Regions from separate parts of the Pseudomonas sp. P9_31 genome, predicted to be linked through region 2. Evidence: riboswitches for the same ligand, from Rfam matches in the RefSeq annotation. Region 2 holds a riboswitch; the other holds the start of a gene.
The links. A riboswitch is a leader RNA that binds a small molecule or an ion and turns the genes downstream of it on or off. The one in region 2 is predicted to bind cobalamin.
Positions count from the first base shown of each region.

Region 1 (14,772 bases), 1.8 Mb from region 2:
CAACAGTGCCAGACGCTCGCCAGCCTCGTCAGTACGAATGCGCTGTCGGGTGTGCCCGTGCGTATCCGTCAGGCACGCCTGGCCCAGCACTCGGGTCGGCCCACTGACGGCCCATGGCCCCACTTGCTCGGCCAGCAGCTTGAGCAACTTGCGCTCAGCCAGCACAAACCCCAGCCGCACACCGGCCAGGCCGAAAAACTTGCCGAAGGAGCGCAGCACGATCAAGCCGATCTGGTTGGCAAACGGCGCCAAGCTCAAATGCGGTGTGTTGTCCATGAACGCTTCGTCAACCACCAGCCAGCCACCGCGTCGGGCCAGCCGCGAATGCCAATCCAGCAGGCGAGCCGGGGTCAGGCTCAGCCCCGTGGGATTGTTCGGGTTGACCACCACCAGCACATCAAGGCTGTCGAGAAAGAAATCGACTTCCGACTCCAGCACTTCACGCACGATGTAACCGTTGCGGCGCCAGGCTTCGGCGTGTTCGGCGTAACACGGTGACAGCACGCCGACCTTGCCGGCCCGGCGCAGACGCGGCAGCAACTGGATAGCCATTTGCGAACCCGCCACTGGCAACACCTGAGCCGCACCGTAATAGTCACAGGCGGCCTGCTCCAGACCATCATCGGTTTCCGGCAACCGCGCCCAGGCCCGCAACGGGATGTCCGGAACCGGGAATGGCCAGGGCGCCAGGCCACTGGACAGGTCGAGCCAATCGGCTTCAGCGATACCGTATTCACGCGCAGCCTTGCGCAACCGGCCACCGTGCTCAAGCATAGAATTCAGCCCCCACGCAGAGAATCAGCAGCCATAACCATACCCCGCGCTGGACCAATTGCCAGCCACGGTCGATGGAATCGGCATCCGCCGGCACGCCTTCGCCCAATTGCGGACGTTGATGCAGTTCACCGTGATAAATCGCCGCCCCGCCCAACTCGACACCCAGCGCACCGGCACCGGCCGCCATCACCGGCCCGGCATTCGGACTGTCCCAAGTCGGGCCTTGTGTACGCCAGCACTTCAGCGCCAGTCGGGTTTTGCCCAGCAGCGCGTAGGTCAACGCCACCAGGCGTGCGGGAATGTAGTTCAGGACATCGTCGATCTTTGCCGCGGCCCAGCCGAAACGTTCGAAGCGTTCGTTGCGATAACCCCACATCGCATCCAGGGTATTGCTCAGACGATAGAGCACCACGCCGGGCGCACCCGCCACGGCAAACCAGAACAGTGCGGCGAACACCGCATCGCTGCCGTTCTCCAGCACCGATTCGGTGGCGGCGCGGGCGACTTCGGTTTTGTCCAGCTCGCTGGTCTGGCGGCTGACCAGATAACCGACGCGTGTGCGCGCCTCAACCAAATCATCGCTGCGCAGAGCCTTGGCCACCGGCTCGACATGCTCGCCGAGGCTGCGCATGCCCAGAGCACAATAGAGCGCGAGAATCTCGACGATCCAGCCAACGTAAGGCGCCCAGGACAGCGCGGTGACCAGCAAGGTCAGCGGCACGACCGCCATCACCCAGGCCGTCACACCATGACTGCGCCAGCCGCGGCCAGCGGAGTTGAAACGTTGTTCGATGCGATCGGCAAAACGACCGAACGCCACCAGCGGATGCCAGCGTTTAGGTTCACCCAGCAGCGCATCCAGCGCGACCGCGGCGACACTCAACAACGCCACACTCATTGACTCACTCCCCAATAATTTTCATACAGCAACTCGTTGAGCTGACGCGCCTGCGCCCAGCCTTCGAGTACCAGCATCGGCGCCGGATAGAATTCCTTGACCGGCCCCAGGCAAAGAACGGCCAAAGGCTTGGCCCCGGTCGGTAAACCCAGCAAATCCGCCAGGGCTTGCGGCTCGAACAGCGACACCCAGCCCATGCCCAGGCCTTCGGCGCGGGACGCCAGCCAAAGGTTCTGGATGGCGCAGGACAGCGAGGCCATGTCCATTTCCGGCAATGTCCGACGACCGAAAATGTGGCGCTCGCGATCGTCCATCAGCGCGGCGACCAGCACCTCGGCGCAGTCATTGATGCCTTCGACCTTGAGCTTCATGAATTCGTCGGAGCGCTCGCCGAGGGCTTCGGCGGTGCGGATGCGTTCGTCTTCCACCAGGTGCTGGATCTTGCCGCGCAGTGCCCGGTCGCTGATGCGGATGAAACGCCAGGGCTGCATCAGGCCGACGCTCGGTGCCTGGTGTGCGGCGTCAAGCAGACGACGAAGTAACTCAGGCTCGACGGTGCCGCCGCTGAAGTGGCGCATGTCGCGGCGTTCAGCGATTGCCCGATAGACCGCTTCGCGTTCGGCTTCGGAGAATGCGTTGTCAGTCATGGCCTCTTCGCGAGCAGGCTCGCTCCCACATTAGAAACGGTGTTGTCTGACGAAACGCGGTCCACTGTGGGAGCGAGCCTGCTCGCGAAGGCGTCCTGGCGGTCAGGCACAAACAACGCGGCAATCGCCGATGGATTGGACGGAAAATAAAAGTGCACATAAGAGGCCGTCATCCGCCCCTCACGATAAACCGCCTCCGCCCCTCGCCCGCCATTGGGGCTCAAACCTCGAGCAATCGGCTCAAGTTCGGTGCTGGTCAGCGAGTGGTGATAGGTGTGCCCACGCAGCAAACCTTCCGGCAGTTCCACCGCCTGCAAAGCCAACGCGGCAAGACGCTTCTGCATCACCGCGTCACCGGTCAGCAAGCCGACCAGTTCAGCGCGAGTGCCCTCGACATCGGTCAACGAATCCAACAGATACAACATGCCGCCACACTCGGCCAGCAACGGCTTGCCCGCCGCGTGGTGAGCGCGGATGGCGGTCAGCATCGATGTGTTTTGCGACAACGCCACATGGTGCAATTCGGGGTAGCCGCCCGGCAGATAAAGACTGTCTGCCTCCGGCAAGCCGGTGTCGCGGATAGGCGAGAAGAACGACAATTCGGCGCCCATGGCCCGTAGCAGATCCAGGCTCGCGCCATAGGTAAACGCGAAGGCTTCGTCCCGGGCCACGGCAATCCGCACACCGGCCAGCAACGGTTCGGCGGCGATCATTTCAGGCGCGGCGAACTCTACGGCCGGCGGCAACGCCACATCGCAACTGCTGGCCAGTGAGGCGGCCGCCGCATCAAGGCGCAGGTCGAGGTCATTCAGTTCGCTGGCCTGAACCAGGCCGAGATGCCGGCTCGGCAATTCGATCCCGGTCTCCCGGGACAACGCGCCGTACCAGCGCAAGCCTTCCGTCAGGCTGCCTTCAAGCAATTGCGCGTGACGCAAGGTGCCGACCCGGTTGGCCAACACACCGGCAAACGGCAAATCCGGCTGATAGTGCGCAAGCCCCAGGGCCAGTGCGCCAAAGGTCTGCGCCATCGCGGTGCCGTCGATCACGCCGAGCACCGGCACACCGAAGTGCCGCGCCAGGTCGGCGCTGGACGGCGTACCGTCGAACAGCCCCATGACGCCTTCGATGAGGATCAGGTCCGCCTCACCGGCAGCCTCCCACAACAGGCGGCGACTTTCCTGCTCGCCGACCATCCACATGTCCAGTTGATACACCGGCGCACCGCTGGCACGCTCGAGAATCATCGGGTCGAGAAAATCCGGGCCGCATTTGAACACACGGACCTTGCGCCCCTGATTGCGGTGCAACCGGGCCAGCGCGGCGGTGACGGTGGTCTTGCCCTGACCGGAGGCCGGCGCGGCAATCAGCACCGCCGGGCAATGACGTGGTTGATTCACAGCTCGACGCCTTTTTGCGCTTTGATTCCGGCCTGGAACGCGTGCTTGATCACACCCATTTCGGTGACGGTATCGGCCAGTTCGATCATCTCCGGTTTGGCGCCACGACCGGTGACCACCACGTGTTGCATCGGCGGACGGGCCTGCAAGTCGCTGAGCACCTGATCGAGATCGAGGTAACCGTGCTTGAGGGCAATGTTCAGTTCATCGAGCACCACCAGACCAATGGACGGATCGCGCAGCAGTTCCTGAGACACAGCCCAGGCGGCTTCGGCGGCGGCGATGTCGCGCTGGCGGTCCTGGGTTTCCCAGGTGAAGCCCTCGCCCATCACATGAAAACGCACTTGCTCCGGGAAACGCCGGAAGAACAGTTCTTCGCCGGTGCTGTTGCGGCCCTTGATGAACTGCACCACGCCACACTGCATACCGTGACCCATGGATCGGGCGAGCATGCCGAACGCCGAGCTGCTCTTGCCTTTGCCATTGCCGGTCAACACCAGCAGCAGGCCGCATTCATTCGGGGAGTTGGCGATGCGTTCGTCGATCACGGCTTTTTTGCGCTGCATGCGCGCCAGGTGGCGTTCGTCACGATCGGGGGTATCAGTCATGGGGGAGCTCTCCGTTGAGGCTGGATAACGGCGGGCAGGCACAAGAATAGACGGCAAGAAGCCTGGCATCGCCCACCGTGATGCCGCTGGATGGATCAGGCCGGTCTCCGGGCTCATGAGCGGCACTTGGCCCAACTGCGCGCCTTCCCATGTCGAGACTCGACACAGTGGCTCTAGGCGCAGCCTTCACTCATTTACCGTTGCGGGGGCAGCGTCGGGATCATGACTCTTCGTTGCTTGAAGATAGTCACTCACCGACTTCCCTGTTTCACTCTGTCGACCAAGGCCACAGAGCACCTGAAACAAGCCGCGAAGGTTAGAGGGTTGGGGGTGGAGCGTCAATTAAAGCCGGACCGCCTGCCAGCGAATAACTGCCGTCGATCAATTAACTGACGCCAATCTTGTGCCACACCGCCAGCAGTGATATCAAAGAGCCACAACCTCACAACACAATAACAAAGGTGAGCCACATGCAAGGCATGATCATCAGCAATCCGAAGCTGGAATTCCTGCGCCCGGTGCTGGAACGCTGGTTTGACTGTATCGACCGCTACAATGCCGTGCGCGGCGATAACGATACGCCTTACTGGCACGACGAAAACGCCAACCTCGGCCTGCTCTCTGCCGCGGCCTGGATGGCGGAAATGATCACGCTGCAACAAACACCGACCCGCAAACAAACCGAAGAAGGCGAACGCAACGCCCGCGCCGATCTGTTCATCGCCACCAGCGAAGAACGCGCGTACCTCCAGGTGACCCAGCGTTGGCCGCGAGTCAACAGCCTAAACCTGACCCAGGCACTGGCGGACATCACCAGCGACGCAAAGCGAATCAGCTATGCCAGCGACCTGAAGCTCGGCTGTCTGTTTGTCGCGCCACAAAAAGCCCAGCACAGCGCCACCCCGGAAGAGCTCCAGGACATGCTCGACGACCTGCAAAAGGAACACACCTGCGCCGTGGCCTGGTATTTCCCCTACGCCTATCGCAAGTTGCGCAATGAAGCCGGCAACTACCACCCGGGCATCGCCGTGCTGTTCAAGGAAGCCCGCGGCTGACCGGTTGAACCATCGGGTGACTACGCTTCTCTATGATTACGTCAATGCATTCATAGGGAAGATCAGTAATGCGCAAACCCCAGCTCGTTTTCATCATCGCGCTCGCCGGAGGGCTCGCCGCCTGTGGTGAAACCTCCAGCCTGCAAGTCTCGGACGGCACCGGACCGTCGCCCAAGCTGCCAGAACCGAACAAAACCCTGATCCCGACGGTGAACATCGCCCCGGCGATCGGCTGGCCTCAAGGTGCAAAACCTGTCGCCGCTGCGGGGACTCAGGTGGCGGCGTTTGCCGAAGGCCTCGATCATCCGCGCTGGCTCTACGTGTTGCCCAATGGCGACGTGCTGGTGGCCGAAACCAATGCGCCACCTAAACCTGACGACGGCAAAGGCATTCGCGGCTGGGTCATGGGCAAAGTCATGGGCCGCGCCGGTGCCGGCGTCCCCAGCCCGAACCGCATCACCCTGCTGCGGGACAAGGACCACGACGGCGTCGCCGAAACCCGCACGGTGTTCCTGGAAAACCTCAACTCGCCCTTCGGCATGACCCTGGTCGGCAATGACCTGTACGTTGCCGACACCGACCGCCTGCTGCGTTTCCACTATGAAAACGGCGAAACGGCGAAACGGCGATCAAGTTGCCGCCGATCAAGGTGGTCGATCTGCCGGGCGGCACGCTGAATCACCACTGGACCAAAAACGTCATCGCCAGCAAGGACGGCAGCAAGTTGTACGTCACCGTAGGCTCGAACAGCAACGTCGGCGAAAACGGCATGGATCAGGAAGAAGGCCGCGCGGCGATCTGGGAAGTGGACCGCGCCACCGGCAACCATCGGATCTTCGCCTCAGGGATTCGCAACCCAAACGGTCTGGCCTGGGAGCCACAGAGCGGCGCACTGTGGACCGCGGTCAACGAGCGTGACGAAATCGGCAGCGACCTGGTGCCGGACTACATCACTTCAGTGAAGGATGGCGGGTTCTACGGCTGGCCTTACAGCTATTACGGGCAGCATGTCGATGTTCGCGTCGAGCCGCAAAACCCTGCTCTGGTCGCCAAGGCCATTGCGCCAGATTACGCGGTGGGGCCCCATACCGCGTCGCTGGGCCTGACGTTCGCCGAAGGCAGCAAACTGCCGGCGCCGTTCACCCAAGGTGCCTTCATCGGCCAGCACGGCTCGTGGAACCGCAAGCCACACAGCGGCTACAAAGTGATTTTCGTGCCGTTCAGCGCCGGCAAACCGACCGGGAAGCCAGTGGATGTGCTCACCGGTTTCCTCAACGACGAGGAAAAAGCCATGGGCCGGCCGGTGGGCGTGGTGATCGATCAGCAGGGCGGCCTGCTGGTGGCGGATGATGTGGGGAACAAGGTGTGGCGCGTTTCGGCGGCTCAATAACTGCGACACACATCACTGTGGGAGCGAGCCTGCTCGCGATGGGGTCAGCACATTCAAAGACGATGTGGCCTGACGCACCGCGATCGCGAGCAGGCTCGCTCCCACAAGAGATCAGCGTTTACGACAGAGCGTGAGGCCATCCCCCAGCGGCAACAACGACAGATCCACACGCGAGTCATCCTTCAAGGCGCGATTGAGCGCCTGGATGGCTCGGGTGTCTTCGCTCTCGGGATTCGCCTCAAGCACCCGCCCGCTCCATAGCGTGTTGTCGAACACTGCCAGACCACCGACCCGCAGCAAACGCAGCGCATGCTCCAGGTAAGCCGGATAATTGGCCTTGTCGGCATCAATGAAAATCAGATCGTAGTGCTCGCCTTGCCCTTGCCGCTCAAGCTGCGCGAGGGTTTCCAGCGCAGGAGCCAGACGCAGATCAATGCGCCCGGCGAGGCCTGCTTCCTGCCAGTAACGACGAGCAGTGGCGTTGTAATCGCCAGGCATATCGCAACAGATCAGCGAACCGTCATCCGGCAATGCAGCGGCCATGCACAAGGCGCTGTAACCGGTGAAGGTACCGACTTCCAGCAAACGCCTGGCGCCGACGAGTTTGACCAGCAATGCGAGGAACTGCCCCTGCTCCGGCGCCACCTGCCAGCGAGCCATGGGCAGCGCCTGGGTTTCGTCGCGCAGGCGCTTGAGCAGCGGCGTTTCTCGCAGGGAAACGTCGAGCAGGTAGTGGTACAGGGAATCGTCGAGATTGAGCGTGCGAGCGGTCATGACAACCTCCGTTAAGCCGTTCTCAATGAGCTTCCCCGTCGCGCCGGGAATTCATTGAGAACGCCCCCTATGGATTATGTGCCAAGTGCTCAGGCTGCAGGACGCGCTTGGCGCTCAGATAGGCTTTCTGCCAATAAGCTTTGGACAAGCTGTCCAGCTTGACCGTGCCGCCCGTGGCTGGCGCATGGACGAAGCGGCCTTCGCCGACGTAGATGCCAGCATGGCTAACCTGGGAGCCGCCATTGGTGGCGAAGAAAATCAGGTCGCCGGTTTGCAGGCCTTCCTTGCCGACATTGGGGGCTTGCATGCCGATCATCTCTCGTGTGGAACGCGGCAAGGAAATGCCCGCGACATCGCGATAGACGTAACCGATCAGACCACTGCAATCGAACCCGGAATCCGGCGTGTTGCCGCCCCAGCGATAAGGTGTTCCCACCAGGCCGAGCGCACGAAACAGCACATCTTCTGCCGCCGGGGAAAAGGCTTGGGAGGAACCGAAAACAATGGGCGCGCGAACTACCGGCGCAGGTGGCGGTGTGCGGCTGGCGCAGGCGCTGAGCAGCGCTGCGAAGACCATGAGCGCGAGGCGGGCCGACATCGTCATAAACAGAACATCCTGATCTGGCTGCGGCTTTTTCTGCCACAAAGGCAGAAAAGAAAACCGCCTGCGCAGAACGCAGGCGGTTTGCCATCAATAATAGATCAGGATTCTAGCGGCTACGCGGCAAACTTCAAGTAAGACTTTAAGTTCACCTTATAAACTGTCTGCTTACTTGCGTGCAGTGACGATAGCCGGGGCCACAGTCGGCGCCATCGCGAGTGCGCGCTTGGCTTCGATGAAGGTCTTGCTCCAGTAGCTGTCGCCCAGGCTATCGACCCGGACACCACCGCTTTTACGGCTGCTGGAGTGGATGAACTGGTTGTCACCCAGGTAGATCCCGGCGTGACTGACACGACCGCGACGGCCATTGGTGGCGAAGAACAGCAGATCGCCCGGCTTGAGGGCGCTGCGAGCAACCTGCGGAGCGTCAACGTTGATCATTTCGCGGGTGGAGCGCGGCAGGTTCATGCCGGCCTCTTCACGAAACAGATAACCGATGAAGCCGCTGCAGTCGAAGCCTGCCTCGGAGGTGCCGCCGAAACGGTAACGGGTACCAATCAGGGACATGCCACGTTCGAGGATGCTGTCGGCCAGAACCGGAAGTTGGTATGACTTGCCGCCGGCGAAGTCTGCCAGTTCTTTATTGGTGGCTAGCTCTTCCTGGAAAAGAACGGAAGAAGACTGCGCGGTAACTGAATTTGAAACCCGCTGTTGTTGCTCTTGCTGAGACACTGGAGAGTGGGCAGCGCAACCGAACAACAGGGTGACGAGTGCGAGAGGCACGAGGGGTGCGAAGCGATTTAGCATGGGCACGACCGTGGCTGATAGTTGTAAAGAAGCCGAGACTATGCCCGCTATCAGCCTCATTTGCAAATTCAATCGATCTTTATGTGACTTATCGGTTTCTCGTTTACATCTAAGCGCTTAAGCCCATTTTGAATCTTTGCGCAGCCTGCCCCCTTGCAGGAAAGCGGATTTGTTGACGCCTGAAATATGCCGAACCCGCGTAAAACCTGGGCTTTACCAGGTTTTTTTACCAACCGAGGGTTTCTTTCAGGAACGGGATTGTCAGCTTGCGCTGAGCTTGAAGGGAGGCCTGATCGAGGCGCTCAAGCAGCTCGAAAAGCGCACTCATGCTGCGAGTCCCGCGGGTCAAAATAAAATGCCCGACTTCATCGGTCAGGTGCAGGCCACGACGAGATGCGCGCAATTGCAAGGCACGCAATTTGTCTTCGTCAGAGAGCGGGCGCATCTGGAAGATGAGTGCCAGTGTCAGCCGCGACTTGAGGTCCGCCAGCTTCACCGGTAGTTCGCGCGGGGATGTCGAGGCGGCGATCAGCAGACGTCGACCGCTGTCACGCAGACGATTGAACAGATGGAACAGCGCCTCTTCCCAATCCGCCTTGCCGGCGACCGCCTGCAAATCGTCCAGGCAGACCAGCTCGTATTGTTCGAGGTTGTCGAGGATTTCGATACCGCGGTCCAGCAACTCGGCCAACGGCAGGTACACCGCCGGCTCCCCCAGCTGTTCGAAGCGCAGACACGCCGCCTGCAACAAATGCGTGCGCCCTACCCCGTCCTTGCCCCAGAGGTAAATCAGGCTTTCCGTCCAGCCGGCGTCGGCTTCGCAGAGCCGCTCGACATAGCCGAGTGCAGCGGCATTGGCGCCTGGGTAGTAATTGATAAAGGTAGCGTCATCACGCAGACGCACACCTAGGGGCAGCTGAATCGGTTTCATGCTGACTGAACAGTTCCAAAGGAACCGTTAGTGGCCTCTGTGTAAAGTTTGCGAAGTTTATACCCGTGAAGCTGACCGCACAATGCGACAGACCACAAGCAAAATCAAAGGTTTGCGTTAAATGACAGTTTCTTTGGCGGCGTATGTGGCAGCCGCGCAAGGGAGACAGGCAAACCTGGCATGAAACCAGGCTGCCCGCTACGAGCGATCAAAAACCTTACAGCTAAGACTCGTCGATACCGCCGTACATATCCGAGTCCTTATACAAATCCTGTACGTGGCGCACCAGGACCATAATCACCGCCGCCACCGGCAATGCCAGCAGCACACCGGTAAAACCGAACAGCTCGCCGCCGGCCAGGATGGCGAAGATTACCGCCACAGGATGCAGACCGATCCGGTCACCCACCAGCAACGGCGTCAGGACCATGCCTTCCAGTGCCTGACCGACCATGAACACCGCGACGATACCGATCATGGGGTACAGATCGCCCCCGAACTGGAACAGACCGGCAATCAATGCCGCGCCGATCCCGATGACGAACCCCATGTACGGCACAATCGCCGCCAGACCGGCGATCAGACCGATCAACAACCCCAACTCCAACCCGACGATCATCAAGCCTGCGGCATAGATCACGCCCAGCGCCAGCATCACCAGCAACTGCCCGCGCACGAACGCTCCGAGCACTTCATGGCATTCCCCGGCCAGGGACATGACGCGCTCTTCACGATCACGCGGCAGCAGGCTACGGATCTTGGCCATCATCAGGTCCCAGTCGCGCAGCAGATAAAAACTCACCACCGGGATCAGCACCAGATTGGCCAGCCAGCCGATCAGCGCAAGGCCTGAGGCCGTCGCCTGACTCAGCACCACGCCGACAATGTCGCTGGTCTGGCCCATGTGCTCGCTGATCGCCGCCTTGAGCTTGTCGAACTTCCAAAAGCCCTCCGACAAACCCAACTTCGATTGCGCCCACGGCAACGCGGTGTGCTGCAACCAGTCGAGCATCTGCGGCGCCAGTTCATACAGGCGAAACAGCTGCTTGGCGAGCATCGGCACCAACACCAACAGCAGCGCGGTAAGGATCAACGTGAACAAGGCGAACACCGCCACCACGCCCCAGGTCCGCGACAGACCGAACTTCTCCAGCCGATCCACCAGCGGGTCGAACAGATAGGCCAACAGCAGCGCCACCAGGAACGGCGTCAGGATCGGATGCAACAGGTAAACAAACGCGCAAAGCAGGACCACCCCACCAAGCCAGAACCAACGCCGCGTATCGGCCATGTACCACTCCTGCTTCTATATAAAGAAAAACTACCAGCGAAAACGTAACTGCGGCGTAGGTGCCGGGCCTGGCGCTGCGGCCGGCGCCGAACCAGCAGCCACGGGAACAGGTGCCGTGGGTGCCGGGGCCTGACCGGCCGGAACTTCCTGCAATTTCGCCAGGGACAACTGAGCTCGCAGCTGATCGGCACTGCCGTTGACGCGATAAAGCACGCGGTCGCCATCGACACTCAGCAAACGCGCGCCAAAAGGCTCCAGCAAACGCCCGAGCGTCGCATAACGCTCCAGATTCATTCCCTGCACTTCCAGCAATTGCTCGCCGGACGCACCCGGTTTAGCGACGAAACGCGACGCCAGACGCTCGCTGACCGCCAGCATCACCGCATCGGCCACGGCGGCGGCATCGGCGCCCTGCACGCTACCGGCCTCTTTCTGATCGCCCAACCACAGACGCCACTTGGCTTGCCATTGGCCACCCTCTTCACGGGCATGCACCGCCAGCAAGGCGTCGGCATTGTAACGGTCGGAGGCGCCCTGCAGCGGCGCAGGGTCAGCACTTTCCAGATTCGGCGCGGTAGCGACGATCTGTTCATTCAGGTCCGCCAGCGGCAAACGCAGCGGCAGGCCACGGTGTTGAGCCGCCCGACGCAGGGGCGCAGCGCTGGCCTGACCATCGCCCACCAGGCTCGAGCCTTCGGCGGAGTCGTTCAACCACCAGCCGAGGATCGACGGCCGATTGGCACCCCACACGGCCAACCCGGCACGGCGCAAGGCCTGTTCGGTGGTGGCCGGATCGAAATCGACTTTCAGCACCTCCGGCGGCCCGGCGTCGTAACCGAACTGACTGATGATTTGCTGAGGTTCTTTGCGCACGGCCGCCAGACCGGGGCTTTGCGCCGCCCTGGGGTCGCCGGTCAGGCGCAACACCAACGTATCCAGCGCCCGCTGAGTCGCCTGATCGCGCTCCTCCGGCGTCTGGCCGCTGACGGGCTCGCGCACTTGATAGAGGCCTTTGACGGTTTCGGCATGGCTGGTCAGGCTGACCACGGCTAAACAGCCCACGAACAAGAATTTAAGAAAACGCATGAAAGATTCCTGACGACAAGAGCGGCTGGAACAGACCGCATGAACTAGGCTGTGACCACACGCCCAAGCAAAACATTCACCCGATCCCGGTAAGTTTTCGCACTGTCATAACGATAGACGGTTAACGTCGATACCTTATACAGCCATGTGGGACGCCACCAACACGGGCAATATCGATTTTTTTTTAACGCAATATGCCCCTGCCCGTCGGCACGAGGATGGCCGCTGCCCCTCAAGCCTGATAAAATCGCGCGCCTTCGCAGACCGGCAACAGCCGGGCGCCCTGAAATTCGCGTACGGCAATTGCCCTTCGCCAGCTTCAGTGGCCCCACTGGACTCGGTCGTTACCCCTGAATCCCCCCTAAAGGCCTGGATCATGAGCAAGCAACCCTCCCTGAGCTACAAGGACGCCGGTGTAGACATCGACGCCGGTGAAGCATTGGTCGAACGCATCAAGAGCGTCGCCAAGCGCACTGCGCGCCCGGAAGTCATGGGCGGCCTGGGCGGTTTCGGCGCCCTCTGCGAAATCCCGGCCGGTTACAAGCAACCGGTGCTGGTCTCGGGCACTGACGGCGTCGGTACCAAGCTGCGCCTGGCGCTGAACCTGAACAAACACGACAGCATCGGCATCGACCTGGTTGCCATGTGCGTGAATGACCTGGTGGTGTGCGGCGCCGAGCCGCTGTTCTTCCTCGACTACTACGCCACCGGCAAACTGAACGTCGACACCGCCGCACAAGTTGTGACCGGCATCGGCGCAGGCTGCGAACTGTCCGGCTGCTCCCTGGTCGGCGGCGAAACCGCTGAAATGCCAGGTATGTACGAAGGTGAAGACTACGACCTGGCCGGCTTCTGCGTCGGCGTCGTGGAAAAATCCGAAATCATCGACGGTTCGAAAGTCGCTGCCGGCGATGCCCTGCTCGCCCTGCCGTCTTCCGGCCCGCACTCCAACGGCTACTCGCTGATCCGCAAGATCATCGAAGTGTCGGGTTCCGACATCGAGAACATCCAGCTCGACGGCAAACCGCTGACCGACCTGCTGATGGCCCCGACCCGTATCTACGTGAAGCCGCTGCTCAAGCTGATCAAAGACACCGGTGCCGTCAAAGCCATGGCCCACATCACCGGTGGCGGCTTGCTGGACAACATCCCGCGCGTACTGCCAAAAGGCGCTCAAGCGGTAGTTGACGTTGCGAGCTGGACCCGCCCGGCGGTGTTCGACTGGCTGCAAGAGAAAGGCAACGTCGACGAAACCGAAATGCACCGTGTGCTGAACTGCGGCGTCGGCATGGTTATCTGCGTGGCTCAAGAGCACGTTGAAACCGCCCTGAACGTCCTGCGTGAAGCCGGCGAGCAGCCTTGGGTCATCGGTCAGATCGCCACCGCTGCCGAAGGCGCGGCTCAGGTCGAACTGAAGAACCTTAAGGCGCACTGATGTCCGCCACCTGTGATGTCGTGGTGCTGCTCTCCGGCACCGGCAGTAACTTGCAGGCCTTGATCGACAGCACGCGGACCGGCGAAAGCCCGGTTCGCATCGCTGCGGTGATTTCCAACCGCGCCGACGCCTACGGCCTGCTACGCGCCAGGGACGCGGGTATCGACACCCGCACCCTGGATCACAAGGCTTTCGAAGGCCGCGAGGCCTTCGATGCCGCGCTGATCGAACTGATCGACGCCTTCAACCCCAAACTCGTGGTACTGGCCGGCTTCATGCGCATTCTCAGCGCTGACTTCGTGCGCCACTATCAGGGTCGCCTGCTTAATATCCATCCCTCGCTGCTGCCCAAGTACAAAGGGTTACACACTCATCAGCGCGCGCTGGAGGCCGGCGACACGGAACACGGCTGCTCCGTGCACTTCGTCACCGAGGAACTCGATGGCGGACCACTGGTCGTACAGGCAGTAATACCGGTAGAGTTGCACGATTCGCCGCAGAGTCTGGCGCAGCGAGTCCACACCCAGGAACACCTGATCTACCCGATGGCCGTACGCTGGTTTGCCGAAGGTCGTTTATCGCTTGGCGAACAAGGTGCTTTACTGGACGGACAGTTACTCGCGGCCAGCGGCCACTTGATTCGAACCTAGGAGATTTTATGCGTCGTGCCCTGCTCTTCGCTTGCGCTCTGTTCGCCCTGCCGTTTGCGCAGGCCGCAGACCTTCACCCCTTCTCCGCCAGCTACACCGCCGACTGGAAGCAGTTGCCCATGAGCGGCACCGCCGAACGCAGCCTGACCAAGGAAGCCAACGGCATCTGGAAACTCAGCTTCAAGGCGTCGATGATGATCGCCAGCCTGACCGAAGAAAGCACCCTCACCCTGGACAAGGACACGCTGCTGCCACAGTCCTACCACTTCGAACGCGGTGGCCTGGGCAAGGCCAAGAAGGCTGATCTGGACTTCGACTGGACCAACAAGATGGTCACCGGCACTGATCGCGGTGACGCCGTCAAACTCCCGCTCAACCGCGGAATGGTCGACAAGTCCACCTATCAGCTGGCGCTGCAGCATGAC
Region 1 is NZ_CP125375.1:4,454,739-4,469,510, forward strand. Features, by position in the region: gene cobD (threonine-phosphate decarboxylase CobD) at 1-774, opposite strand, end outside; gene cbiB (adenosylcobinamide-phosphate synthase CbiB) at 767-1,675, opposite strand; gene bluB (5,6-dimethylbenzimidazole synthase) at 1,672-2,322, opposite strand; gene QMK51_RS19975 (cobyrinate a,c-diamide synthase) at 2,319-3,719, opposite strand; gene cobO (cob(I)yrinic acid a,c-diamide adenosyltransferase) at 3,716-4,327, opposite strand; cobalamin riboswitch at 4,408-4,643, opposite strand; gene QMK51_RS19985 (hypothetical protein) at 4,798-5,382, shown strand; partial or broken gene QMK51_RS19990 (PQQ-dependent sugar dehydrogenase) at 5,451-6,772, shown strand; gene QMK51_RS19995 (O-methyltransferase) at 6,884-7,546, opposite strand; gene QMK51_RS20000 (C40 family peptidase) at 7,614-8,150, opposite strand; gene QMK51_RS20005 (C40 family peptidase) at 8,316-8,954, opposite strand; gene hda (DnaA regulatory inactivator Hda) at 9,181-9,885, opposite strand; gene QMK51_RS20015 (AI-2E family transporter) at 10,109-11,176, opposite strand; gene QMK51_RS20020 (DUF2066 domain-containing protein) at 11,207-12,262, opposite strand; gene purM (phosphoribosylformylglycinamidine cyclo-ligase) at 12,639-13,697, shown strand; gene purN (phosphoribosylglycinamide formyltransferase) at 13,697-14,347, shown strand; gene QMK51_RS20035 (DUF3108 domain-containing protein) at 14,356-14,772, shown strand, end outside.
Region 1: linked by a shared signal. The riboswitch ahead of cobO (cob(I)yrinic acid a,c-diamide adenosyltransferase) and the one ahead of QMK51_RS11715 (CbtB-domain containing protein) in region 2 are both predicted to bind cobalamin.

Region 2 (14,772 bases):
CCAGGGTTCTGCACCATCAGGTATTTCACCGATGACTGATCGGTGGCCGCCGCGTCGGCACGGCCGGAGTTCACCGCCTGATACATCAAGTCCACGCTGTCGTATTGATCGACCTTGGCCTTGGGCAGCGCCTGATGCACCAGTTCTTCGGCGTACACGTTCTGCAGCACCGCCACGATCACACCGTCACCGGCAGCTTTCAGGTCGTCGATTTCCTTGTATTTGCTGTTGGCCGGCAACAGCAGACCCACGCCTTCGCGGTAGTACGGCAGGGTGAACGCCACTTGCTGTGCGCGGCTGGCGGTCACAGTGATGAACTGGCAACTCATGTCGACCTTGTCGGTCAGCAGATTCGGGATCCGCGCATCGGACGACTGCACCACGAACTCGACCTTGCTCGGGTCGTTGAACAACCCTTTGGCTACCATCCGCGCGATATCAATATCAAACCCCTGCAACTTGCCATCCGCTCCCTGGAAGTGCCACGGCGCATTGGTACTGCCCGTGCCCACGATCAACTTCCCACGGGCCAGCACGCTGTCGAGCTTGCTGTCTGCCGCTTGGGCGACACCCACGACAGCGGCCGAAGCCACGAGAAAGAAAACACACGCTTTGAACAAGGAAGGTCGGCGATGCATGGCAAGCACTCCAGGGTCATGTTTATTCCGCTATACCGGAACCAGGTATGTAACAACGGAATAGACAGCAGAAAGTGTGCCACAGGTTGTGGGCGGAATGCCGGGGGGATTGGAATGTGTTTTGAATCAAATGGATGCGCATGAGCGCGAAAAAGGCGTTACGAAATGCACAGCTGAATGAACGCTACCGTTGGCTACAACGTACGGGTACTTGCACCACAGTTGAAGGCGTAGCGATTCAAAATAAGGCAAGAAGACCGAACCCACCTGTATTTTCTGCCAGTAGACCCACTTGCTCGCCTCCTTTAACGTCAACAGGCCTTCGATTGTCTTTGAAAAGGAGATTTCAATGAGTTCGATGACCACCCACCCGACCATGGCCCCGGTCTACCGCAAGGTGCTCAAAACCTGGCGCCCGGTGATCCTGTATTTCGGCGATAAAAACTGTTACGCCTGCGAAATGGCCGAGCCGGTTTTCCGCACGATTGCCGAGCAATATAGGGATCATGCGCAAATCTATATGCTGAGTACGAGCGAGTCCCCTCGGCATCCGGATGTCACTGGAACACCCACTGTGCTGTTTTACAAGGAAGGGAAACTGCTGAAAAAGCTCAAGGGGATTGGAACCCGAGAAACCCTGGAAGAAGATTTCAAAAAGCACATCGGCAAGCTCAGACCCAAACAGATTGCCCGCAAACCCCGTCATGACTTGCCGTGGCTGCAGAAAACCTTCAGCACTTTATGCACCGCGCCTCGGGCACAGGGGCTGTTGAATGCACGTTTCATGAGTAATGCTTGAGTCGTCTGGGCGATCGCCTTCGCGAGCAAGCCCGCTCCCACAGGGTGCGCATTAGCCCGCCAGACTGTTTATCGTCCGGAAAAACGCAGCCGCGACAACATCCGCAGATCGCCCTCTTGGTAGTAGTCATCGGTCCAGCTGTCATCCGGAGCCAACGGCCGGACCTGCTTGAGTTGCAGTTTCTTTGCAAAGTAGCGGAACCGGTAATGCTCGTAGAAGCGCAGCAGTTCCAGGCCGTAACGATCGGCCAGGTCGGTGTTGCCACGGATGATCAGGTAGTTCTCGTCATTGCCGTTGCTGGCCGCGGTGCTGAGGTTGTGGCTGCCGCTGATGATGGTCGGTGAGTCGCTGGTGAAGTCAACGACGATGGCTTTGGTGTGCACCAGCAGGTTGCCCTTCTGGCCTTTCATGTTTTCCTTGAGCCAGCCTTCCAGGCCGGTGTTGAGCAGCGCGGTGGCGGCGAATTCGGCGGTGCGGTCGGCGTGGAAACCGGTGATGCTGCTGACCGTGTTTTGCAGGCCGTAACGCAAGATATCGTCGTGGGGCTGGCCGAGCAAAGCGTTGAGTATTTCGTCCGGCAGGGTGAATGCGGTGACAAACAGCAGGTCTTTTTTGGCGCCGTTGATGATCTCGACGAACTCATGCAAATCGCCCTGGCCCGAGCGCGGGGAGAAGCCGGCGAACAGCGGCTGGTCCGGCTGCATCGGATTGTGTTCCGTGAGCCAGTCCCGTGTGGCGCCGACGTCTGTCGGCGTGGCCCAGACCTGCTCGAAGGTTTGCAGATAACTGGCGCCGATCCGGGCGTCGTCCAGCACATGCACGACGTTAGCCTGACGATAAACGCCGTTGGCGGTGAAATTGGTGCTGCCACACAGCACCGCTTCGGGCTGATGCTGCCCGGCTGCGTCGAGCCGGCTCAGGACCATGAACTTGTTGTGAAAGATGTTGTGAGTGACCCGCCCGCGCTTGTTCGCCGCCGGGATTTTTTCCAGGCTGGCTTCGTTCAGCACCGTGGTGTCTTCGCCGGGTTGGGCGTGGTACAGGACCCGCACCTTTACGCCGCGCTCGAAGGCGGCGTTCACTGCATCGACGATCACCTGCAACTGGTATTCATATATCGCGATGTCCAACGCCCACTGGCCATCCTCGGCCCGTTCGATGAACCCTAGCAAGCGTGCGAGCAGGCCGTTCTCCAGCCATTGTCGCGGCGCGTCGGGCCAGGCTTCGATGGGCAGTTTCTTGTTGGCGCTGAGCTGCGCATCGAGGTCGGCGAACTTGCGCTGGAACGCCTGGCTGGCAGCCACCGCCCGGTTGAAAATCACGCTCTGATCGTTGGGCAGACCATTGTCCGTGGTGAGCGTCACTTCGAGAAATTCACCCAGCTGCGGCGCATCGGCGGTGCCGTAGGCCAGATGAACCCGATAATGGATCGTCACGCCCGGATTGACCGCGTAATCGGCCCAGCGAAATTTCTGCAACGGCGCGGTATCGCTGGGGGTGGCGTGAAATTGGGGGAACGTATGGTTCTTGCCGGGAAAGGTCAGGCTGTTGAACAGAAACAGCCAGGGTTTGCTGCCTTGCTGTTTTTCGATGGCGAACCCCAGCAAACCTTTACGGCGGGGTTCGGCCAGGTCGATGGCCAACAGCACGCCGTTGGTGCCGGCATAGGCTTTGACGCGGAAATCGTCCTGATCATTGCGGGCTAGTACGCGCATGGGTCACTCCTGTGATGGGTTTGCTTACAGAGCATAGGGCAGCGATGCGGGGTCACCGTAATTATCCGATACCCGAGTGATGCCATCGCGAGCAGGCTCGCTCCCACATGGGATTTGTGAACACCGCAGATCAAATGTGGGAGCGAGCCTGCTCGCGATGGGGCCTGCACTGTCAGCATAAAACTCAACCTGAAATCAGCTCATCGATATGTCGATAATCAACCTGCAGCTGCGCTGCCAACACCTTTGCCCGGCCAAGATGAATCGGCCCCCGCTCGATGTCGATCAGCAACCCCGGGCAATCCAGCGCCGGTAACGCCGACCACTCCTTCAGCCGCCCATCCGTCACCAGCAACAACCGTTGCTGCTCTGCCGGGAAACGCTTTTGCCGTGCCGCCAACCAGTGCCCCGCTTCTCCCAGTGCCGCCAGCATCGGCGTACCGCCGCCAGCCCCAAGCCCTTCGAGCCAGTGGCGTAAACCCGCAGAGGCTTTCAACCCTTGCACCTGCCACTTCGGCACATGACCGCTGGCGGTCAGCAAAGCCAGTCGCGCACGCTGTCGATAAGCGTCGTCGAACAGTTGCGCCAACAGGCCCTTGGCATCGCTCAACGCCTGATGACGCCGGGTCGAGGCCGAGGCATCGACGATCACCAGCCACAGTTCGTGGGGGGAGCGAGTACGCAGGTGAAACAGCACATCGTCGCGTTGACGCGGTCGACCATCGAGCAAGGTGCCGGGCCAATTGATCGCCCCACTACGGGCCGCGTGACGCTTGCCCTGCTTACCGTGATCCAGCCGTCCTGCGCGGGGTCTGGCATTCGCCCCCGCGTCCGATCGAGGGCGAATGCCTAGGGCTTTTTTGGCCAGCTCGGCACGTCACGTCGAGCGCCGACCGGCAGCGCCTGGGCGGGCATTTCACCCCACTGGCCCTGGCCTTCGTTCGGGCTCAAGGTTTGCGAAGAGGTCTGCTGCGGCGCTTGGGAATGTTGGGGCGCAGAGGTCGTATGCGCTCGACGGCGATGGCGCAAGGCGAATTCGGCGACCGCGTCGATATCTTCTTCGGCGATGGCGTTCGCGCCGCGCCATGCCGCATGAGCCCGAGCTGCACGCAGCCAGACCAGATCGGCCCGCAGACCATCAACGCCGGCAGCAAAGCAGCGCTCGGTGATCTGCGCCAGCGCGGCATCGTCGAGGGGAATGCTCGCCAGTACGGCACGCGCCTTCCGGCAACGCTCGCGCAGCGCCTGCTGCTGGCTTTCCCATTCGGCGCAGAACCCTTGCGGGTCGCTGTCGAAATCCAGTCGACGACGGATGATCTGGCCCCGCTCGGCGGGTGCAGTATGGCCGCTGAGGGCGACATTCAGACCAAAACGGTCGAGCAGTTGCGGACGCAGTTCGCCCTCTTCCGGGTTCATGGTACCGATCAGTACAAACTTCGCCGAATGCCGATGGGAAATCCCGTCACGCTCGATCAGGTTGGTGCCGCTGGCGGCCACGTCGAGCAGCAAGTCCACGAGGTGATCGGGCAGCAGATTGACTTCATCGACATACAACACTCCGCCGTCGGCCTTGGCCAGTACGCCGGGGGAAAACTGTGCGCGTCCTTCGCTCAAGGCCGCGTCGAGGTCGAGGGTGCCCACCAGCCGTTCTTCGGTGGCGCCCAGGGGCAAAGTGACGAATTGACCGCTGGCCAACAGGTCCGCCAGGCCTCGGGCCAGGGTGGATTTGGCCATGCCGCGCGGGCCCTCGATCAACACGCCACCGATTTTCGGGTCGATGGCGGTCAGGTACAGCGCGAGTTTCAAGTCATCGGCGCCGACCACGGCGGAGAGCGGGAAATGGGGGGTGTCGGTCATGTTCAAAATCTCAGTCATGGTCGGTGATGATGATCGTTCCCACGCTCTGCGTGGGAATGCAGCCCGGGACGCTCTGCGTCCCAACAGCCGAACGCGGAGCGTCCGTAGAGGCATTCCCACGCAGAGCGTGGGAACGATCCCGCTAACTGTCTTCTTCTATATCCAGCAACAAATTCTCCAGCGCCTCGCGGTATTCGCCCGGCTCTTTCCACATTCCCCGCTGCTGCGCCTCGAGCATGCGTTCGGTCATGTCGCGCAGGGCATGGGGATTGTGTTCGCGAACAAAGTCCCGGGTTGCCGGATCGAGCAAATAGGCATCCGCCAGCAACGCATACTGGTGATCGTCGATCAACTGCGTGGTGGCGTCGAACGCAAACAGGTTATCGACCGTCGCCGCCAGTTCGAACGCGCCTTTATAGCCATGACGCTTGACCCCGTCGATCCACTTCGGATTAGCCGCCCGGGAACGGATCACCCGGCTCAGCTCTTCCTTCAACGTGCGAATCTTCGGCAAGTCCGGCTGACTGTGGTCGCCGTGATAACTGGCCGCCGCTGCACCGCTGAGGCTTTCGACGGCCGCCAGCATGCCACCCTGGAACTGGTAATAATCGTTGGAATCGAGCAAGTCATGCTCGCGGTTGTCCTGATTCTGCAACACTGCCTGCACCTGACTCAGACGCTGGGCGAACTGTTCGCGGGCGGCGGTACCTTCATCGGAACCGCCGTAAGCGTAGCCGCCCCAGTTCAGGTAAACCTCGGCCAGGTCTTCACGGCTTTGCCACAGACGGCCATCGATGGCGCCCTGTACACCCGCGCCGTAAGCGCCCGGTTTGGCCCCGAAGATGCGCCAGCCGGCCTGCCGCCGAGCCGCTTCCTCATCCAGACCGGACTCCAGCAGTGCTTCACGCTCGGCACGCACCTTGGCCGCCAACGGGTTGAGATCGTCCGGTTCATCCAGCGCGGCGACCGCTTGCACGGCGGCGTCGAACAGCCGGATCAAGTTGGCAAAGGCATCCCGGAAGAATCCAGAGACGCGCAAGGTCACGTCCACCCGCGGACGGTCGAGCAAGCTCAGTGGCAATATTTCAAAATCGTCGACCCGCTGGCTACCGGTCGCCCACACTGGCCGCACGCCCATCAGCGCCATGGCCTGGGCAATGTCGTCGCCTCCGGTACGCATGGTTGCGGTACCCCAGACCGACAGGCCGAGCTGACGCAGGTGGTCGCCGTGGTCCTGCAAGTGTCGCTCAAGAATCAGGTTTGCGGATTGGAAGCCGATGCGCCACGCGGTGGTGGTCGGCAGGTTGCGCACGTCCACCGAATAGAAATTGCGCCCTGTTGGCAACACGTCCAGCCGTCCGCGACTCGGCGCCCCGCTAGGCCCGGCCGGGACGAATCGACCGCTGAGGGCGTCGAGCAAACCGCGCATTTCCGCTGGGCCACAGGCGTCAAGGCGTGGAGCAACCACCTCGCGCAAGCTGTCGATGATCGCGCTCACATCGGACCAACCATCCTCCTGTGGGAGCGAGCCTGCTCGCGATAGCGGTGGGTCAATCGACATCAATGTTGAATGATCAACCGCATCGCGAGCAGGCTCGCTCCCACAGGGGCCGGGCTTAGCTTGAGTCTGGTTATTCAAAGCCTGCTCGATCAACTGTACGGCGAACAGCTCCAGACGTTCGCGGGTATCCCCCGCCGTACGCCACAGCTCATCACTGATCGACAGCAATGCGTCCGGTCGAGGACCGTTCCAGGGCTCGGCCAAAACGCAGTCCAGCGGATCGAAACCTAGCGCAAACGCCTTGGCCAGCGCCCGCAGCAAGCTCGATTGCGCCCCACGGCCATCGCCGCGAGGAATACGCAGCAAGGCCACCAAGGTATCAATGCGCAATCGCCCGGTCGGCGATTCGCCAAACACATGCAGGCCATCGCGAATCTGCGACTCCTTCAAATCACACAGGTACGTGTCCAGGCGCGGCAGCCAGATCGCCGCATCCGCATCGCTGTCGAGTTTCTCGTCCAGTTGCAGTTCGCGGTCGATGTGCGTGTCGCGCACCAGTTGCAGAATGTCGCGCTGCAACTCCCGGGCACGGCGTGGGTCGAGCAATTGCGCTTCGTAATATTCGTCGGCCAGCAATTCGAGATTGCGCAACGGGCCGTAGGTTTCGGCGCGGGTCAGCGGCGGCATCAGGTGATCGATGATCACAGCCTGCGTCCGCCGTTTGGCCTGAGCGCCCTCGCCCGGGTCGTTGACGATGAACGGATAGATGTTCGGCAGCGGCCCAAGCAATGCGTCCGGCCAGCAGTTTTCCGACAACCCGACACCCTTGCCCGGCAGCCATTCGAGGTTGCCGTGCTTGCCAACATGGATCACGCCGTGGGCGCCGTAGGTGTTGCGCAACCAGAAGTAGAACGCAAGATAACCGTGGGGCGGCACCAGGTCCGGGTCGTGATAGACGGCACTTGGATCGACCTGATAACCCCGGGCCGGTTGAATGCCGACGAAGGTCAGGCCGAAGCGCAGGCCGGCAATCATCATTCGCCCGCCACGGAACATCGGATCGCTTTCGGGCGAGCCCCAACGTTCCAGCACGGCCTGACGATTGGCTTCGGGCAGCGCGTTGAACATCAAAAAGTAATCATCCAGCGCCAGGCTTTGCTGACATGGACGTTGATCGATAGTGTCCAGGTCATTGCTGACGCCACCGAGCAATTGCTGGATCAGCGCGGTGCCGCTGTCCGGTAACTCGGCCGGTAGCGGATAACCTTCGGCGTGCAGGGCACGCAGGATATTCAGCGCGGCGGCCGGGGTGTCGAGCCCCACACCATTGCCGATACGCCCATCACGAGTCGGGTAATTGGCGAGGATCAGGGCGAAGCGTTTTTCGCCGTTGGGCACTCGCGCCAGATCGATCCAGCGCCGCGCCAGTTCGGCGACAAAATCCATGCGCTCGGGTTGCGGCCGGTAACAGACCACATCCGACTGACTGCGCTCGCTGCGCCAAGCCAGGTCCTTGAAACTGATAGGCCGGCTGATGATCCGCCCGTCCAGCTCCGGCAGCGCAATGTGCATCGCCAGGTCACGGGGGCCGAGCCCCTGCTCGCTGGCGCGCCAACCCGGTTCGTTGTCCTGGGCGCAGATCGCCTGGATCACCGGAATGTTGCGGCGAAACGGCCGCAAGTGCGGCGCTTCAGGGCTGGACTGGGCGAAACCGGTGGTGTTGAGAATCACCCCTGCCTCGACCTCATCCAGCCAGTCCTCGACCACCGTCAGGCAGCCAGGTTCTTTCAAACTGGCCAGCGCAATCGGCAACGGGTTCAACCCCGCCGCCTGCAAACGCTGGCAGAAAATATCGATGAAACCGGTATTCGCCGCCTGCAAGTGCGAGCGGTAGAACAGCACCGCCGCCACCGGCTGACCAGCCTGCCAGTCGGCTTGCCAATCCTTCAGTTCAGCAGGGCTTTTTTGCCGATGGTAGATCGCGGTGCGCGGCAGGGTTTGTGGCTCGGCCCAGGCGTAATCGCGACCCAGCCAGCGATTGGCCAGACAGCGGAAAAAATCCAGGGCATTGCTCATGCCGCCCTGGCGCAAAAACTGCCAGAGCCGGTCGCGGTCTTCGGGGATCACGGTGCTCAGGTCGCTGAGTTCCGGGTCCGGGCGATCGTCCCCCGGCACCAGAATCAGCTGCACACCGCGCTGGGACAACGCCACCAAGCGCTCCACGCCATAACGCCAATAGGCGATGCCACCGTGCAGCGAAATCAGAATGACCTTGGCGTGACGCAACACTTCATCGACGTAGAGATCGACCGAAGCGTGATTCTGCACCTGCATCGGGTTGGCCAGGCGCAGGCTCGGGTAATCGTCGGGCAACTGCTGCGCCGCTTCGGCGAGCAACGCCAGGCTGGAATCGCCGCTGCACAGGATCACCAGCTCGGCGGGAGTTTGTCCAAGGTCGGCAATGTTGTCATCCGACACGAAGCCGCCGGGCTGGGTCCTGAGCAGGTGCATGGGTTAAACGCTAAGCGCGGCGCGCAATTGCGCTTCGAGCGCAGCGGCATCCAGCGCCTGACCGATCAACACCAGACGGGTCGCGCGCGCTTCCTCGGCGCCCCACTGACGATCGAAGTGCTTGTCGAAACGCGTGCCCACGCCCTGAATCAGCAGGCGCATCGGTTTGTTCGGCACCGCCGCGAAACCTTTGACCCGCAGGATGCCGTGCTGGACCACCAGTTGGGTCAGCGCATCCATCAGCAAGCTTTCGTCGGCTTGTGGCAGCTCGATCGAGATGGAGTCGAACGCGTCATGGTCGTGATCGTCTTCGCCTTCATGGTGATGATCGTGATGGCTGTGGCGGCTGTCGATGTGCTCTTCGGAACCGGCACCGAGGCCGATCAGCACGTCCAGTGGCAGACGACCGCTGCTGGCTTCGATGACTTTTACCGCTGGCGGCAGCTCTTCGGCGACTTCCAGGCGCACGCGGGCCAGGTCTGCAGGGCTGATCAGGTCGGCCTTGTTGAGGATCACCAGGTCGGCGCTGGCCAGTTGGTCGGCGAACAGCTCGTGCAACGGCGATTCGTGGTCCAGGTTCGGGTCGAGTTTGCGCATGGCATCCACTTGATCCGGGAATGCAGCGAAGGTGCCAGCGGCGACGGCCGGGCTGTCGACCACGGTGATCACCGCGTCAACCGTGCAAGCGCTGCGGATTTCCGGCCACTGGAAGGCTTGAACCAGAGGCTTTGGCAGGGCCAGGCCGGAGGTCTCGATCAGGATGTGGTCGAGGTCGCCGCGACGAGCGACCAGTTCGCGCATCACCGGGAAGAATTCTTCCTGAACGGTGCAGCACAGGCAGCCGTTGGCCAGTTCATAGACGCGGCCGCTGGCTTCTTCTTCGGTGCAGCCGATGGAGCATTGTTTGAGGATTTCGCCGTCGATGCCCAGCTCGCCGAACTCGTTGACGATCACCGCGATACGGCGGCCCTGAGCGTTGTCGAGCATGTGGCGCAGCAAGGTGGTTTTGCCCGAGCCGAGGAAGCCGGTAACGATGGTGACAGGGAGTTTGGCCAGTGTTTTCATCGGATGCCCTTTGGCAAGGTGGCGGGCATACGGGACGACGACCGGCAACGCGGGCGCGCGTGCCTGAAGAGTTCGCCACCGGATCACCCCGCCCGGTTGAAAGTGAGAATCTGTGTCGAGGCAGGTCTCCTGGCTGACGGTGTGCCGGTCTTTCGACTGGCGATTCCTGCGCCTTCCCGCGCGCCCTGTGGAAGGTGCGTGCAGTGGCCTGGCAGAAACACAACCGTTCACAGTTGCGGGGGCAGCCGCGGCATCGACCGCGTTCCCTTCTTAGCTTCGGCAGACGCCGAAGAACCTCGAAAGCGCAAGGCTACGCATCGTGTGGGGGCGGGTCAATGTCCGCGCAGAGATCTGTGGCGGCTGTGATGACGCCTTCGCGAGCAAGCCCCCTGCCAATTGACGCCCAACCCCCGCCCATGCTCTCCTACACGCCTTGTTACGGGTGCCCTTCACAGGGTGAAACGGGAAACCGGTGAATCATGTGCTTTACTCTAAAGCCATGTCAGTCCGGTGCTGCCCCCGCAACGGTAAGCGAGTGAAGCGTCAGATCCACTGTGCCTGTCATAGGGCATGGGAAGGTGATGCTTGCAGGTTCAGGCGAAAGCCAGCGCCCCTCGCGAGCCCGGAGACCGGCCCGCAACATAAAGTGACTCTTACGTTCACTGAATAACAAACCCGCGGTGGGCGGGCGCTGTTCGAAATCTCTGCGTGCCCCCGGCGTGCGGAGGTTTTCATGCGCTCTATTCACCCGCTGACAGACCAGAGGGAAGCGCCATGTCGATCATCAGCAGCACCGGCCACACAACCGCAAGCACCACCACAACCCTGAGCCAACGCCTGACCGCCGCCTTTTGTGCGTCGATCCTTGGCGCTAGCCTTGTGTATTTCGCCGGTTTCTCGCACATCGAAGCGGTGCACAACGCCGCGCACGATACCCGTCACAGCTCTGCCTTTCCGTGCCATTGAGACCTGCTGAGATGATCAAGCGTATTGCGCAAACCGCAGGGTTCACCGGGTTGCTGGCCGCCCTACTATTGACCCTGCTGCAAAGCTTCTGGGTCGCACCGCTGATTTTGCAGGCCGAGACCTACGAAAAATCCGAGCCGGCCGCTGTTGAAGTCCACGAGCACGCCGCCGGTGCTGTCGCCGCTCACACCCACGATGCCGAAGCCTGGGAGCCTGAAGACGGCTGGCAGCGCGTGCTGTCCACGACGGGCGGTAACCTGGTGGTTGCAGTCGGGTTCGCCCTGATGCTCGCCGGTCTCTACACCTTGCGCGCACCAACCAAGACCTCTCAGGGCCTGCTCTGGGGTCTGGCCGGTTACGCGACCTTCGTGCTGGCGCCAACACTCGGCCTGCCACCTGAGCTGCCGGGCACTGCCGCGGCGGATCTGGCGCAACGGCAGATCTGGTGGATCGGCACTGCCGCGTCCACGGCGGTCGGCATCGCGCTGATCGTGTTCAGCCGCCACTGGTTGATGAAAGTCCTCGGCGTGGCGATTCTGGCCGTGCCTCATGTGATCGGTGCGCCGCAACCGGAAGTCCATTCGATGCTGGCGCCGGAAGCCCTGGAAGCGCAATTCAAGATCGCTTCGCAGCTGACCAACGTGGCGTTCTGGCTGGCCCTGGGCCTGATCAGCGCCTGGTTGTTCCGCCGTAAAAGCGATGGCCATTACCGCGCATGACTGACGTCAGCACAGCGCCGACCCTGGTGGTCGGCCTGGGCTGCCAGCGCGGCTGCCCCGTCAGCACGCTGCGGGCGCTGCTTGATCAGGCGTTACAGGCCCATCAAATCGAACTCCGTGAGATCAAGGCCCTGGCCAGCATCGACCTGAAGCGCGAAGAACCTGGCCTGATCGCACTGGCCGAACAGCTGGCATTGCCGTTGATGTATTTCAGCAGCGAACAATTGGCCGGTTATGAACCGCAACTCAGCCACCACTCGGACATCGCGTTCGAACGCACCGGCTGTTACGGCGTAGCGGAAAGTGCCGCGCTGGCATTGGCCGAACAATTGGCTCAGGCGCCTGCAAAGTTACTGATTCCACGACAAAAATACGCCCAGGCCACCCTGGCATTGGCCAGCGCCGCGTAAAATCCCCGATAATCCCCGCCTTCGATCATGAGCAATCTTCATCTGAAGCCTGCCCAAGCCCTTTTTCTGACAGGAAACGACGATGACCGTCTACTTCATTGGCGCAGGCCCCGGCGACCCGGAACTGATCACCGTCAAAGGCCAGCGGCTGATTCGTAGCTGCCCGGTCATCATCTATGCAGGCTCCCTGGTACCCGCCGCCGTGCTGGAGGGCCATCGGGCCGAACAGGTGGTCAACAGCGCCGAATTGCACCTGGAACAGATCATCGAGCTGATCAAGACCGCCCATGCCAACGGCCAGGACGTGGCCCGGGTGCATTCCGGCGACCCGAGCCTGTACGGCGCGATTGGCGAGCAGATCCGCTACCTGCGGGAACTCGACATCCCTTTCGAAATCATTCCCGGCGTCACCGCCACCGCGGCTTGCGCGGCCCTTTTAGGCGCCGAACTGACCTTGCCGGACGTATCACAGAGCGTGATTCTGACCCGCTACGCCGACAAAACCGCGATGCCTGCCGGTGAAGAACTCGGTAGCCTGGCGCAGCACGGGGCGACCATGGCGATCCACTTGGGGGTCAATCATCTGGAGAAGATCCTTGCCGAACTGCTGCCACACTACGGCGCTGATTGCCCGATCGCCGTGATCCACCGGGCGACCTGGCCGGATCAGGATTGGGTGGTGGGGACGCTTGAGGATATTGCCGGGAAGGTTCAAGCCAAGGGGTTTCGCCGGACTGCGTTGATTCTGGTGGGCCGGGTGCTGGGCAGCGATCACTTCAGTGAGTCGTCGTTGTATCGGGCGGGGCATGCGCATTTGTACAGGCCATAGGGCCCCATCGCGAGCAGGCTCGCTCCCACAGTTGACCTCATTCCAATGTGGGAGCGAGCCTGCTCGCGATGGGGCCAATGAATTTCACCCATAAAAAAACGGTGCTCACGGGCACCGTTTTTTAGGTTGCAGCGAACACCTTAGTAATAGGCGTTTTCTTTCTGCGTGTGGTCAGTCACGTCACGAACACCCTTGAGCTCGGGAATGCGTTCGAGCAAGGTGCGCTCGATGCCTTCACGCAGGGTGACGTCTGCCTGGCCGCAGCCTTGGCAACCGCCGCCGAACTTCAGCACGGCAATGCCGTCTTCGACCACATCAATCAGGCTGACCTGACCGCCGTGGCTGGCCAGCCCCGGGTTGATCTCGGTTTGCAGGTAATAGTTGATGCGCTCGTTGACCGGGCTGTCGGCGTTGACCATCGGTACTTTGGCGTTTGGCGCCTTGATGGTCAGCTGGCCGCCCATGCGGTCGGTGGCGTAGTCGACTACCGCATCGTCCAGAAACGCTTCGCTGAACGAGTCGATGTAAGCGGTGAAGCTTTTGAGCCCCAGCGCCGTGTCTTCAGGTTTTTCTTCGCCCGGCTTGCAGTAGGCAATGCAGGTTTCGGCGTACTGGGTGCCAGGCTGGGTGATAAAAACGCGGATGCCGATACCCGGGGTGTTCTGCTTGGAGAGCAGATCGGCCAGGTAATCATGGGCGGCGTCGGTAATGGTAATAGCGGTCATGGAAACTCCTCGCAGGCTTGGACGCAGTTTACGCCAATCATCGCGCCGCACAAAGTCCTAGTATTTTTGTCGGGAAAGCACAACTGATCCAATGTGGGAGCAGGCACTTCAGAGATTCTCGTAGCGGTTCATGTCCAGCACACCCTCTTCCACTGGCTCAGTGTCGTGGATGTAGCGGCTCAGATCATGGAAATACTGCCAGAACTGCGGATGGCTGCGGCGAATGCCCCAGCGTTCGACGATTTTCTCGAAACTGGCGGCGTCTTTGGCGCTTTCCATCGCGTCGACAAATGCGGGCACTTGCCCCGCCGGGATGTTGAACATGAAGTTCGGGTAACTGCTGAGTACACCCGGATAAATGGTCAACGTGTCGAGCCCCGGCTGATAGCGCAGCGATTCACCAAGCAGGAACGCCACGTTGCTGTGGGCGCGGTTGCGCAGCAGGCTGTAGACCTCGCGTTTGCCGCTTTGAGTCTCGATGCGCAACATCGTGGCTTCCGGCAATTGATCGATGACTTTCAGCCCCGCCGCCGGACGCGAAGTCAGGCGGCTCAGGGCCTGTTCGGCGTTCTGCAACGCCAGATCGATGTTCGGCCGCGAGCAATAAGCGCCGTCGCAGCGGTTGATCGGGTCGGGTTTGGCGTTGAGGTCGCCGTAACGGGACAGCAACTGCAAGGCGAAGTCGCGTTTCGGGTCCGCCTCGTCCAGCGTCAGCGCCGTGGGTTTGTCATTATCGATGTACTCATAATCCAGCCACATCTTGAACTTGCCGCCGTTCTGATACCAATCGTCGAGGTAGCCGTCCCGTGAGTCGGCCGGCATCAGGCGCAGGAAGTTCTGCTCGGCACCGTTGCGGATCAGGTCGAAATACAACCGGGTCTGGGCCTGATGGGACACGTTGCCGAACACATCGAAGTTGACCGCCAACTGGTAATACGTGCGTTCGAGCAGCGGGTAATCGAACAACCAAATGGTTTGCGGGACGTCACCGATCAGGCCCTTGTTCACCGAGGCGCTGTCGAAATGCCGGAAGATGC
Region 2 is NZ_CP125375.1:2,616,893-2,631,664, reverse strand. Features, by position in the region: gene QMK51_RS11750 (transporter substrate-binding domain-containing protein) at 1-638, opposite strand, end outside; gene QMK51_RS11745 (thioredoxin family protein) at 988-1,437, shown strand; gene QMK51_RS11740 (phospholipase D-like domain-containing protein) at 1,506-3,152, opposite strand; gene QMK51_RS11735 (vWA domain-containing protein) at 3,337-3,882, opposite strand; gene QMK51_RS11730 (ATP-binding protein) at 4,002-5,009, opposite strand; gene cobN (cobaltochelatase subunit CobN) at 5,152-9,021, opposite strand; gene cobW (cobalamin biosynthesis protein CobW) at 9,025-10,086, opposite strand; cobalamin riboswitch at 10,188-10,400, opposite strand; cobalamin riboswitch at 10,510-10,739, shown strand; gene QMK51_RS11715 (CbtB-domain containing protein) at 10,861-11,052, shown strand; gene QMK51_RS11710 (CbtA family protein) at 11,064-11,771, shown strand; gene QMK51_RS11705 (cobalamin biosynthesis protein) at 11,768-12,181, shown strand; gene cobM (precorrin-4 C(11)-methyltransferase) at 12,264-13,010, shown strand; gene nfuA (Fe-S biogenesis protein NfuA) at 13,151-13,735, opposite strand; gene QMK51_RS11690 (fatty acid cis/trans isomerase) at 13,844-14,772, opposite strand, start outside.